DNA from 3 places in the Musicola paradisiaca NCPPB 2511 genome. Region 3 is predicted to be linked to each of the others. Evidence: riboswitches for the same ligand, from Rfam matches in the RefSeq annotation. Region 3 holds a riboswitch; each other region holds the start of a gene.
The links. A riboswitch is a leader RNA that binds a small molecule or an ion and turns the genes downstream of it on or off. The one in region 3 is predicted to bind thiamine pyrophosphate.
Positions count from the first base shown of each region.

Region 1: it holds a riboswitch for thiamine pyrophosphate, as region 3 does, so the genes downstream of both, thiM (hydroxyethylthiazole kinase) here and thiC (phosphomethylpyrimidine synthase ThiC) in region 3, are expected to answer to the same signal.
Region 2: it holds a riboswitch for thiamine pyrophosphate, as region 3 does, so the genes downstream of both, thiB (thiamine ABC transporter substrate binding subunit) here and thiC (phosphomethylpyrimidine synthase ThiC) in region 3, are expected to answer to the same signal.

Region 1 covers NZ_CM001857.1:3,148,241-3,152,409, forward strand. Annotated here, with positions in the region: gene psiE (phosphate-starvation-inducible protein PsiE) at 1-373, opposite strand, end outside; gene thiD (bifunctional hydroxymethylpyrimidine kinase/phosphomethylpyrimidine kinase) at 549-1,352, opposite strand; gene thiM (hydroxyethylthiazole kinase) at 1,349-2,137, opposite strand; TPP riboswitch at 2,179-2,277, opposite strand; gene DPA2511_RS13935 (VOC family protein) at 2,447-2,839, opposite strand; gene DPA2511_RS13945 (DUF2891 domain-containing protein) at 2,999-4,000, opposite strand.
Region 2 covers NZ_CM001857.1:690,682-694,850, forward strand. Annotated here, with positions in the region: gene thiP (thiamine/thiamine pyrophosphate ABC transporter permease ThiP) at 1-922, opposite strand, end outside; gene thiB (thiamine ABC transporter substrate binding subunit) at 898-1,881, opposite strand; TPP riboswitch at 1,925-2,033, opposite strand; gene sgrR (HTH-type transcriptional regulator SgrR) at 2,140-3,801, opposite strand; gene sgrT (glucose uptake inhibitor SgrT) at 3,897-4,058, shown strand.
Region 3 covers NZ_CM001857.1:4,270,483-4,274,651, reverse strand. Annotated here, with positions in the region: gene thiE (thiamine phosphate synthase) at 1-92, opposite strand, end outside; gene thiC (phosphomethylpyrimidine synthase ThiC) at 89-2,041, opposite strand; TPP riboswitch at 2,147-2,263, opposite strand; gene nudC (NAD(+) diphosphatase) at 2,511-3,284, shown strand; gene hemE (uroporphyrinogen decarboxylase) at 3,344-4,169, shown strand, end outside.

The sequences.
Region 1 (4,169 bases), 1.1 Mb from region 3:
AGAGCGTCACCACCAAAATCAGGATGGCGCCGGCATAGGTCAGGGTATCGATCGGATTTTTGTGATCGACGATGATTAGCCGAATGATGGCGGTAATACCGATATAGATGAAATAGCGTAGCGGAAAGTGATATCCAGACGAAAAATACTTCACAATCAATGCAATAAATTCGAAATATAAAAAATAGATCACCAGGCTCTCGATCAGCATGTAGGAAGATTCCTTCTCATTGCTGACAAACAGTACCGTCGACAGATGCGCAGTCTCCTTGACAAGAAAGATGACCAGCATCACCGCCAGTGCCAGCAGCCCGACATTGAGGATCGTCTGTAGTCCCCGGGCAATCATTACCGCACGTATTGAACCCGCCATGAGCCCCTCCTTAAGTCCACTCATCGACACAACCGTGACCGCCAGACTACTGTCCGCAGATGTCGCCACGCTGACAATAATCTGACACAGATCACAAAATTAACGGGTAGCGGGCGAGCTGTCCATGCAATATTTTTCTGCTATTTATCTGATTTTCTTATCCCTTAAGACCCAATCACCACCAGCGATAAAAATGGTGCACTGGGCCGATCCCTCCGCCGACCTGCAACGAATCCGCTTGCTCCAACGCGCCCTGCAGGTAATTCTTCGCGGCGGGCAACGTCTCCTGCCAGTCGGCATGACGTGGACGCAACGCCGCCAGCGCCGCGGAGAGCGTACAGCCGGTACCGTGAGTGTGACGGGTCACGACACGCGGCGTACTGAAGCGTACCGGCGCACAATGCGTCGTAAACAACCAGTCCGGGCTTTCCCGGTCGCTCAGATGCCCGCCTTTCATCAGTACAGCCTGGCACCCCATCGCCAACAACCGCTCGCCCTGTTGCCGCATTTCCGCCTCATCGACCGCTGGCGCGCACTGCAACAACGCCGCGGCTTCCGGCAGATTGGGGGTAATCAACGACACGCGCGGCAATAACAGTTGACGCACCGCCTCCACCGCCTCGGGTGCCAGCAGCGGGTCGCCGCTTTTCGCCAGCATCACCGTATCCAGCACCACATGCGGCACTGGGTAACGTTGCAGTCGTTCTGCCACCGCCTCTACGATGTCCGTCTGCGCCAGCATGCCGATCTTGGCGCAATCAATGCGCACGTCGCTCAACACGGAATCCAGCTGCGCGGCGACAAATGCCGGTTCGATCCGGTATACCGACTGCACCCCGCGCGTGTTCTGCGCCACCAATGCGGTAATCACGCTGGTGCCATAAGCCCCCAACGCGGAAAACGTTTTAAGATCAGCCTGAATCCCCGCGCCGCCGCTGGGATCGGTACCGGCGATGGTTAATGCGTTAATGCGTTTCATACCGTCACCCCTCCGCGTTCGGCATACAGCGCATCCAGAAACCCGGGAATAAAGCTGCCCGGCCCCGATGCCTGCTGAGCGGCCCGCGCACCGCAACGCGACATGACGGCACAAGCCGCCGCCACATGGGCCAGGCGATCCCCCTCCAGTGCGCAGAACCCAGCCACCACGGCCGACAACGCGCAGCCAGTGCCCACCACTCGCGTCATTAACGGATCGCCACCGCTCACCGCCCAATCACGCTGACCATCGGTGACGTAATCCACCTCACCGGTGACGGCGACGCAGGTCGACCAACGTTGCGCCAGCGAGCGAGCGGCGGGAAGCGCGAACCATGAATCGTTGCCGCTGTCGACGCCGCGCCCGGCGGAACCTTCCCCGGCCAGCGCCAGAATTTCCGAGGCATTGCCGCGAATGGCGGCCGGTTTCATCGTGAGCAGTTGCTGAGCAAATGCCGTGCGGTATGTCAGCCCGCCGACAGCAACCGGATCCAGTACCCAGGGCGTGCCTGCCTGTGTCGCACTGGCGATCGCCGCCAGCATGGCATCCGCCCGGGATACTTCTAGCGTTCCAATATTGATCAGCAGTGCATCAGCGAGTGCGCTGAATTGCGCCGCTTCGCCCGGATCCACCACCATCGCGGGAGAGGCGCCCAACGCGAGCAGTACATTAGCGGTAAAACTTTGCACCACGTCATTAGTGAGACAATGAACCAACGGAGCACGCTGGTGAAACAAAGTGAGGGAATCCGCGACAGAGGCAGTAGGGAAAGGTGTTGCTTGCATTTTCATAAACCTCCCGACCGGCGTGGAAGAAGACGGCAACCGGCGGGATACCGTGACTTTCCTACGCTGGCATTATCCAGTTCAGGTAATACGGGTATTTCTCAGCCCCGCCTTTCAGAAGGGCACCCCGAGTCAACAGCGGTATTATTCAGAGCGTTTGGGAAAAGATCAATCGCTACGGTTTCCTGATCCCAGGAGTCAGTCCATTAACGGCTACACCGCCGCATCCATCAATGCAACCGCAATAGCACCTCATTACATCCGCGTGCTAAATCATGGTGTCGGCAGCTCCGGCAGAATGCCGTCACTTCAGGGTGCACGGTGATACACCGCCTCAATATTGTACCCATCGGGGTCGTACACAAAGGCTGCGTAGTAATTCGGGTGGTAGTTTGGACGCAGCCCCGGCGCCCCATTATCCCGGCCCCCCGCAGCGATAGCTGCGGCAAAGAAAGCGTCGACCCGCTCACGCGATGCGGTACTGAACGCAAAGTGCACCGCCGGGCAAGCTCCTGCCTCCGCCTGATAAAACCAGAGTTCGCCGCCCGGATCGCTGGCTTGCCCGTACCCTTCCGTCACCGCGAAGCTGACGGCGAACGACATATCCTTAATCAGGCGATAACCCAACGGCCTGAGCGCAGCCTCATAAAACTGTCGACTACGGGTTATATCCGTCACCGGAATACTCAGATGATCCAGCATAATCTCTCCTTGCTGATGGTCGTTATGGATGATATCGCGCCACCATACCCCCACCGTTTAGCGGGAAACATGATCGTGATCGGCAAAGAGAATAATGCGTAATGGCATGGAAAACGCCACGGATGATTGCCCGACACCCATGTTGGGCAACCGTGAGGGTCAGCACACCAGCGCCAGCATGGCGAAACTCGCCAGCCAGTGTCCGCCGCTGTAGTGGCTGCCCACCACGTATCCAACGCTGGCGTCAAGATGCCGCTCGGCGGCATCCAGCAAGACCGACCGCGAGGCGGCCGATGCCGGCAGTTGTTCTGTGATATGGCGCATACACCAGGCCCGGCTGAGGTTTAACCCATCCAGATGCGCGATTTTCGTATCGGCCCTGTCACTCACCCGTGCCGGATGGAGCAACGTATTGCACACAGACATCGTCGGTAAAAACGCATCAAACCAGGAAGGAAATGCCGCTCCCAACACCTGGCTCATCAATAACCCTTCGGTCAAGGCACCGGACAAAAATTCGTCCCCGCCCGGTTCGTAATGCGCGGGATAGGCGATGTCATCGACAAAATAACACATGGCCGCCTGGGTAATGGCGGTCTCCAGTTTGCTGTCCGCCACGATGCGTGCATAGTCGAGCGACAGACTCAGCGCGAAAGCGGTATTGAAATGAGTGCCGACCCGGATGGGGTAGGTCAGTTTGTCCAGATAGTCGAGCAACCGTTGCCGGATATCCTGCACCAGCGGCCGCAGTGCATCCAACCAACTGGCCGCGGCAGGGTGCCGCGATTGCGCGAGCTCTCCCGCCAACGCCAGCAACCAGCCATAACCGTAAGGCCGTTCAAAGGAGGCACGCATCGGCGCCTGAAAATACGCAGCCTCACGCGCCATGTTATCCCGCGTGAAATGCTCGTCAAACAGCCGGGTAATGTCGTCGTAACAAGGCAGTTCGGGAAACTCGCGGAGACTACGCAGCAGTAGCCAGTAGCCATGCACGGCGGAATGCCAGTCGAAACAGCCGTAGAATACCGGGTGTAACTCACGCGGCGGCAACGCATCGGCATCGCTATTCATCAGGTGCATAATGTGATTGGGGTATTCCTGCCGTAGGTAGGTCAACGGCATACGGGCGAACGCATCCGCCAGGTGGGGTGTCAGTTGCATCTCGGTTCCTTAGTACGCCCATAGCCGCATCGCCGTGCGTCCCGAACGCCATAAAAAGTAACGGTTTAAGATTATATGACTCACAACTATCCCAGCCGGATTTATGCGTCAATCGGTTTATGCGTTTCAGGAAAATCAATGCATTTCAGGGGATGACAATGCCCTACCC
Region 2 (4,169 bases), 1.1 Mb from region 3:
CCAGCAATGGCGGCAGTAACAGCAGGAGTGCCGCGACAATCAACAGGGTATCGGCGATGCGGCTGAACGGGCTGTCTTGCGGATCGCGCCAGTCACGCTGCTGGCTGATGCCGACCGGCAGCAGTGTGGTTAACCGCTGCCCAAGCAGCGTCAATCCCAGACAACAGATCAGCTGTAACAGTGCCAGCAGCGCCGCACGCGCCGGGTCGTAATCAAAACTCAGCGCCTGATAAATCGCCAGTTCGATGGTGGTTGCCTGCGGGCCGCCGCCCAGCGAAAGCACGGTAGCGAAACTGGCGAAGCAGAGCATGAAAATCAGTGACCCCGCCGGTAGTAACTGACGGCGCAGCCAGGGCCATTCCACCAGCCGGAAAAAATGCCAGCCGCGCATGCCGAGCTGAGCCGCCAATTGGCGCTGTTCGCTGGAAATGCTCTCCAGCGCCTGCAGCATCAGCCGGGTCGCCAGCGGCAGATTGAAGAACACATGGGCCAGCAGGATGCCCTGCAAACCGTAAGGCGAGAAGCGATAATGCAGCCCGAACAGCGCCAATAGCTGCGCCAGCCAGCCTTCGCGGCCATATACGCTGAGGATACCGAACACCGCCACCAGCACCGGCAACACCAGCGTCATGGCGCATAGCCGCAACAGCCAGCGCCGGCCGGGGAAGCGACGGCGGTAGAGCGCACGCGCCAGAAACAGCGCGGGAAGTGTGGAGAGCAGGGCGGAAAGCAGCGCCTGCCAGACGCTGAATCCGATGACGTGCCACAGGTAACTATCCTGCCACAGCGACAACCATGGCGCCTGCGGCGCATCAAACCACAGCGCGCCGAAGGCCAGCACGGCGGTGGCCGTCAACAACGAGGCTGCCAGACCGCCGGCCCACAGCCAGCCGGGAATCAGCGGCTGACGGCGCGTTGCCATGCCTGCACCCAGCTTGCGCGTTGCTCGGCGACCTGCTGCGGGGTGAACGACAACGAGGTCTTGGGCACCATCAGGCTGTTATAGCCCGCAGGCAACTCGGTTTTAACCGCCGGGTACATCCAGTTGGTGGTCGGGATGATCTGCTGGAAAGCCGGGCTGACCATGAACTGCAGGAAACGCTCCGCCAACTGGGGGTTTTTACTGCCAGCCAGACGACCGGCCACTTCCACTTGCAGGTAATGGCCTTCGGCGAAATCAGCGGCGGCATAGTTGTCTTTCTTCTCGGCGATGATGTGATAGGCCGGCGAAGTGGTGTAGCTCAGTACCAGATCCGCCTCGCCTTTGAGGAATAGACCGTAAGCTTCGCTCCATCCTTTGGTGACGGTAACGGTTTTTTTCGCCAGTTGCTGCCAGGCCTGCGGCGTCTGGTCGCCGTACACTTTTTGCATCCACAGCAGCAAGCCCAAACCCGGCGTGCTGGTGCGCGGGTCTTCGTAAATCACCTTCCACGGCTGGTTGCTTTCCACCAGTTCACGCAGGCTTGTCGGCGGGTTTTTCAGCTTATCTTTGTTGTAGACGAAGGCGAAGTAACCGTAGTCGAACGGCAGAAAGGTGTCGTTTTTCCAACCGCCGGGTACGGCCAGCGCATCGGTGCTAATACCGTGTTTGCTGAACAGGCCGGTTTGTTCCGCCGCCTGCAGCAGGTTGTTGTCCAGACCCAAGACGATATCGGCCGGGCTGTTTTTGCCTTCCATGCGCAGGCGGTTAAGCAGTGAGACGCCATCTTCCAGCGCGACGAATTTCAGTTCGCAGTCGCAGGTTTTTTCAAAGGCGGTTTTGACGCCCGGCCCCGGCCCCCATTCTGACGCGAATGAGTCGTAGGTGTAGACCGTGAGCGTCGGTTTGGCGAACACGGGGGCGGATAGCAATAGCAGGCAGGACAGTAATTTTTTTAACACTTTGCACTCCAATTTTTAGCGGATGGCAAAGGTCTTTGAGCAGGCCGGAAGCAGTCTCAAATCCCTTCGCCGGTATTAACCGGATCAGGTTCGACGGGTATTTTCTCAGCGACAAACCGAACAGCGGCGGCATCGCACCCCGTTGAGAACGGCGGTATTGTAAGATGAACGTTACATAAGGGAAAGCACGGAATCCGGCGGTATGCGTTCCGGTTGGCGTCGACATGTACGACGCGGCAATCGCGGTGCGGCGCGCGTTTAGAGATTATCCGGCGGTGCAAACCAGGCGGATTTGAAATCGAACCACCCGCGGGTATTGAGATGGATGCCGCGCATGCTGCGTTGCCCCTGCAATTGCAGCCAATGGTGAAATAGCGGGTGGATTTGCTGGCGTTGTATCAGCGCCTGTCCCCAATCCGGCAAAGAGAGCGAGCCCTGCCGCCACTGGCGGGCGGTCGCGGCCAGGTCTTCGTCTATGCAGTGTTGCAGCAGCGGCATTTCATACAACATGGCAAACAGCGAGAATTCGAGCGGCAGGGCAAAGTTGGCGCTGCCGAGCCACAGATCGCTATCGCCTTGCCCTTGATGCCACTTTTCATAATCCAGATGCTGCACGCTGAGCGTGACATCGTACTGCGCCAGCAGACGCGCCATGATGTCGGTAATATCCTGATATTCGGGATGATCGCGGTAGCTGGTGATACGCAGCCGGGCCAGCGACGCCGGTTTTTCCTGCAAGGCGCGCGGAATATTGTGATGCCAGCGCGGCAGCAGGCCGTAGGCGGGCGACCAACTGCTCTGGTAAATATCGCCCGCCTGGCCGAGCATAGCGACCGGGCTAAGCACCTGGCAGAGCCAACGCCGGACAGCCGGGTCGCACATGGTCGGCGCGCGGCGATCGAACAGGAGGTAGTAACAGCCTTCCTCCAAGCGGTTTTCCAGTTCGTCGGTATGTGTATCGTCTCCCTGTAACTGTATTGAGCAGGGAGGGAGCGACGGTTCATCAGGCAGTACCCAGATACTGACTTCATCGATCAGCGCACGGTAGCCAAAGTAGTCGTCAAATGCCTGAATCTTCAGTTGGCTGTGGGTGTTTTTCACCACCGAGTATGGGCCGGTACCCATCGGCTGGCGCACGAAGTCCGGCAGCGTTTGCCACTCTTTCGGGATGATCATCGCCGGGACGCTGCCCAGCAGCCACGGCAGCCAAACGTCGGGCATGCTGAGCTCAATATCCAGCACGAACGGCGCGGGGGAGGTAATGGCGACCCAATGTGAGAACAGCGGCGACAGCGTCAGCCGTTTCAGGGACGTGACCACATCTTCCATCGTCATTTCCCGACCGTGATGAAAGCGTACCGCCGGACGCAGATAAAACCGCCAATGCAGTGGCGACAGCGCCTGCCAGTGGTGCGCCAGATCCGGCAGGAGTTCCCCATTTTCCTCATTTATGCTGGTCAGCCCGCTGAAGATCTGCCGGGCCAGGTGCATTTCGGAACGCCGTAATGCATTGCCGGGCATCAGGTTATGCATCGGGCGATAATAGAGTATGCGCAGCAGGTGGCGGCCCTGGCGGAAGCTGCGTCCCAGGTGGGACATCAGCATCTGACGCAGGGTCTCCTTGTCGCCGACCAATTGCACCAACTGGTCGATACGGTCTTGTTCCAATAGGTCTTCAGCTCGCTGCTGTTGCAACGTCAGGCCGGTGTACAGGAACGTCAGGCGTGAACGTTTTCCGCGTCCCGCTTCCGCATGCCAGAGCAGCCAACCCTGCTCCTGCATGGCGCGCAGCAGCGATCGAATATGGCGGCGCGAACAATTCAGCAGGACGGCCAATTCCTGTAGCGTGGTGTCGGTATCCTGGCCCTGGAAGCATTGCCATAACCGGACAAACTGCTGTTGCAAACGAGTCGATGACATAAAAGGGGAACTCCACGGCGGAAAGTCATCAATATATTTTTCCCTATATTACGTCGATACTTTGGGTCAGTGAACAACGCAGCGTGAGGAGGCGGATGATGACCTGTCAGTATCGTTTCTATGTGCGTTGGCTGTGTCACGGCAGGCGCGGTTTATGGCGTTTTTTGTCGACGTCACAGCGTATGGCGTTGCTGTTGCAGGTGACGCAGTGGCAGATTGGCGAGATGAACGAGGAAGAATATCGCCATTGGCTGTGATAACGGATGTGAGCGTTGCGGCATCGCGGCTTCAGGCGACGTTCCGTCAGCAACGAACGTGTACCGGCGTCGTCCGGTTCCGGAACGACCTGATTTTCTGAGTAATGGTGC
Region 3 (4,169 bases):
CCGGCCTCAAGCAAACGCGCGATCCACTCGACGCTATCCACGACCGGATAGAGCCCCAGGCGTTTTTCCGTGGCGGGAAACGCGGCGTTCATCGGTTTTCCTCCTGCGGCAGGCTGGCGGCGGAGTGATAGAGTTCGCTGCCGCGGGCGCGGAATTCGGCGGACATCTGTGCCATACCGACGTCGATCGGCTGCGCCTGCGCTTCCTGCCGGGCGGCGTAGTCTCTGACTTCCTGGGTTATTTTCATCGAACAGAATTTCGGCCCGCACATTGAGCAAAAATGCGCGATTTTGCCGGATTCCTGCGGCAGGGTTTCGTCGTGGTAGGCGCGGGCGGTTTCCGGGTCGAGCGCCAGATTGAACTGGTCTTCCCAGCGAAATTCGAATCGCGCCTTGGACATGGCGTTATCGCGGATCTGCGCGCCGGGGTGGCCTTTCGCCAGATCGGCGGCATGAGCGGCGATCTTGTAGGTAATAAGCCCTTGTTTAACGTCGTTTTTGTTGGGTAGACCCAGGTGTTCTTTCGGCGTGACGTAGCACAGCATGGCGCAGCCGAACCAGCCGATCATCGCCGCGCCGATGCCGGAGGTGAAGTGGTCGTAACCCGGCGCGATGTCGGTGGTGAGCGGGCCTAACGTATAGAACGGCGCTTCGTGGCAGTGCTCCAGCTCCTCGGTCATGTTGCGGCGGATCATCTGCATCGGCACATGGCCGGGGCCTTCGATCATCACCTGTACGTCGTATTCCCAGGCGATTTTGGTCAGTTCGCCCAGCGTGTGCAGTTCGGCGAACTGGGCTTCGTCGTTGGCGTCTTGAATCGAGCCGGGGCGCAGGCCGTCGCCCAGCGACAGCGCGACGTCATAGGCGCTACAGATTTCGCAAATTTCACGGAAATGCTGGTAGAGGAAGTTTTCCTGATGGTGCGACAGGCACCATTTGGCCATGATCGAGCCGCCGCGCGAGACGATGCCGGTCAGACGTTTGGCGGTCATCGGCACGTAGCGCAGCAGTACGCCGGCGTGGATGGTGAAATAGTCCACCCCCTGTTCGGCTTGCTCCAGCAGGGTGTCGCGGAAGATCTCCCAATTGAGGTTTTCCGCGATGCCGTTCACTTTTTCCAGCGCTTGATAGATGGGCACCGTGCCGATCGGCACTGGGCTGTTGCGCAGGATCCATTCGCGGGTTTCGTGGATGTAGCGGCCGGTGGACAGATCCATCACGGTGTCTGCGCCCCAGCGGGTCGACCACACCAGTTTTTCCACTTCCTCTTCAATGGAGGAGGAGACGGACGAGTTGCCGATGTTGGCGTTCACTTTGACCAGAAAATTACGGCCGATGATCATCGGCTCCGATTCCGGGTGATTGATGTTGGCCGGAATGATGGCGCGGCCGGCGGCCACTTCCTGACGCACGAACTCCGGGGTGATGTTCTCCGGCAGATGCGCGCCAAAGCTGTGTCCGGGATGCTGTTGGCGCAGCACCTCGCCGCGAATGCGCTCGCGCCCCATGTTTTCACGGATGGCGATGAACTCCATTTCCGGGGTGATGACGCCACGGCGAGCGTAGTGCAGTTGGGTGACGCACCGCCCGGCTTGGGCGCGCTTGGGGGACGGCAGGTGCTCAAAGCGCAGATGGTCGAGGCCGGCGTCCGCCAGCCGCTGTTGGGTGAAGCGGGAACTGCGTTCGTGCAGCGGTTCGGTATCCTGCCGTTGGTCGATCCAGGCGGCGCGCGTTTTCGCCAGCCCTTGACGGACATCCAGCCGGGCGGCCGGGTCGCCGTAGGGGCCCGAGGTATCGTAAACCGGCACCGGTTCGTTGGGTTCGTACTGCGGATTGTCGCGGTTGCCGCCGACCAGCGTCGGGCTGAGCTGGATTTCGCGCATCGGTACCTGTAAGTCCGGACGCGAACCGGTCAGATAGATGCGTTGCGATTGGGGGAAGGCGGTGCCTTGCAGCGAGTCGATAAACTGTTGCGCCGCTTCACGTTGCGCACGACGGCTGGCGTGGTTTTGCCCGGCGGCGGGTTTCTGTTCTGTAGACATAGCAAATTCCTTAACGGTGTAGGGAAAGGTTGCTTGTCTGGAGCTCGGAGGGAGTAATGGCTGGATGTGAACCGATTGAAGCAGGCTGCATCAACAGGTTCTGGCAGTGAGATTACTCTTGTTCCCTTCGCAGGTTTTAACCTGATCAGGTTCCGCGGATCCCGAATTAACGGTCTCAGCCCGCCTGCGTTTTTTACAGGCTGGGCACTCCGACAAGATTTCTGGCTGCGCCTGATAAATCACGTTCAGGGGCGCCGCCTCACCCCGCTTCGGGGGTGGTAGCCCCACACTTTATGCCGGGTTCCGACGGCTGTCAAAAGCCAAATCATGACGCCGTGTTACGACGGGGCCAATCGTTTGCGTCGTCGCGGCATTCAGGGAAAGCGCATTGCCAAGGCCGCACACGCGCCGGATAATGCGCCCAGAGCCGTCACATGCCGTCCGGCGACAAAAAAGAGGCGATAGAAATATGGAACTGACGCTGAAAGGGGATGAGTCCGGCTGGTGGGTGGTCTGCCACCGACAGCAAGTTTGGCAACCCCAGGGAGAACTGCCGTATGGGCGTGCGGCGCAGTGGCATCTGCAACAGCGCGCAGCGCGACAGATTGGTGAATGGCAGGGCGAGGCGGTATGGCTGGTGCAGCACGAGATGGCGCAGGATATGGGTTCGGTGCGTCAGTTGCTGAGCCATGACGCCGTATTGTTCCAACTGGCTGGCCGGGCTGTGCAGTTGGAGGCGTTCTATCGCTCACACCGTTTTTGCGGTTATTGCGGCCATGACATGGTTCACAGCACGACCGAACTGGCCTGCCTCTGCCCGCATTGCCGGGAACGTTACTATCCGCAGATTGCGCCTTGCGTTATCGTTGCCATCCGCCATGAAGAGAAAATCCTGCTTGCTCAGCATTTGCGCCATCGCGGCAATATGTACACCGCGCTGGCCGGCTTCGTCGAAGTCGGCGAAACGCTGGAGCAGGCGGTTGCCAGAGAAGTCATGGAAGAGAGCAATGTGCGTATTAAGAATCTGCGTTATGTCTGCTCACAGCCTTGGCCGTTTCCGCATTCGCTGATGATGGCGTATACGGCGGAGTATGCCGGTGGCGAACTGCGGCACGACCCTTCGGAACTGCGCGACGCCGCCTGGTTTCGTTATGATCGCCTGCCTGAGTTGCCGCCGCCCGGCACGGTCGCCCGCCGCCTGATCGAAGATACCGTGGTGCTGTGCCGCGAAGCGGATAGTTAAGCGGCGTGTTAACCCGAGATAACGAACGATGCCTGTCTGCAGGCCTAAAAGGAAAAAACATGACTGACCTGAAAAATGATCGCTATCTGCGAGCTTTATTGCGCCAGCCAGTGGATGTGACGCCGGTATGGATGATGCGTCAGGCCGGGCGCTATTTGCCGGAGTATCGCGCGACGCGCGCGCAGGCGGGCGATTTTATGTCGCTATGCCGCAATGCGGAACTGGCCTGCGAAGTCACCTTACAGCCGTTGCGTCGTTACCATCTTGATGCCGCCATTCTGTTCTCGGATATCCTCACGGTGCCCGATGCCATGGGGTTGGGGCTCTATTTTGAAGCCGGCGAGGGGCCGCGTTTCACCTCTCCCGTGACGTCGCATGCCGATGTGGTGAAGCTGCCGATCCCCGATCCGGAACTGGAACTGGGGTATGTCATGAACGCCGTGCGGACTATTCGGCGGAATCTGGCGGGCGCCGTGCCGCTGATCGGCTTTTCCGGCAGCCCCTGGACGCTGGCGACCTACATGGTGGAAGGCGGCAGCAGTAAAGCATTCACTGTGATCAAGAAGATGATGTTTACCGCGCCGGAGACTCTGCACTTGCTGTTGGACAAGCTGGCGGACAGCGTCACGCTGTATCTGAACGCGCAAATTCGCGCCGGCGCCCAGTCCGTAATGATTTTTGATACCTGGGGCGGCGCGCTGAGCGGTGCTGATTATCGTGAATTCTCGCTGCATTACATGCACAAGATTGTCGATGGTTTGCTGCGCGAAAACGACGGGCGTCGCGTGCCGGTGACGCTGTTTACCAAGGGCGGCGGCCAGTGGCTGGAGGCGATGGCGGATACCGGCTGTGATGCGCTGGGGCTGGACTGGACCACCGATATCG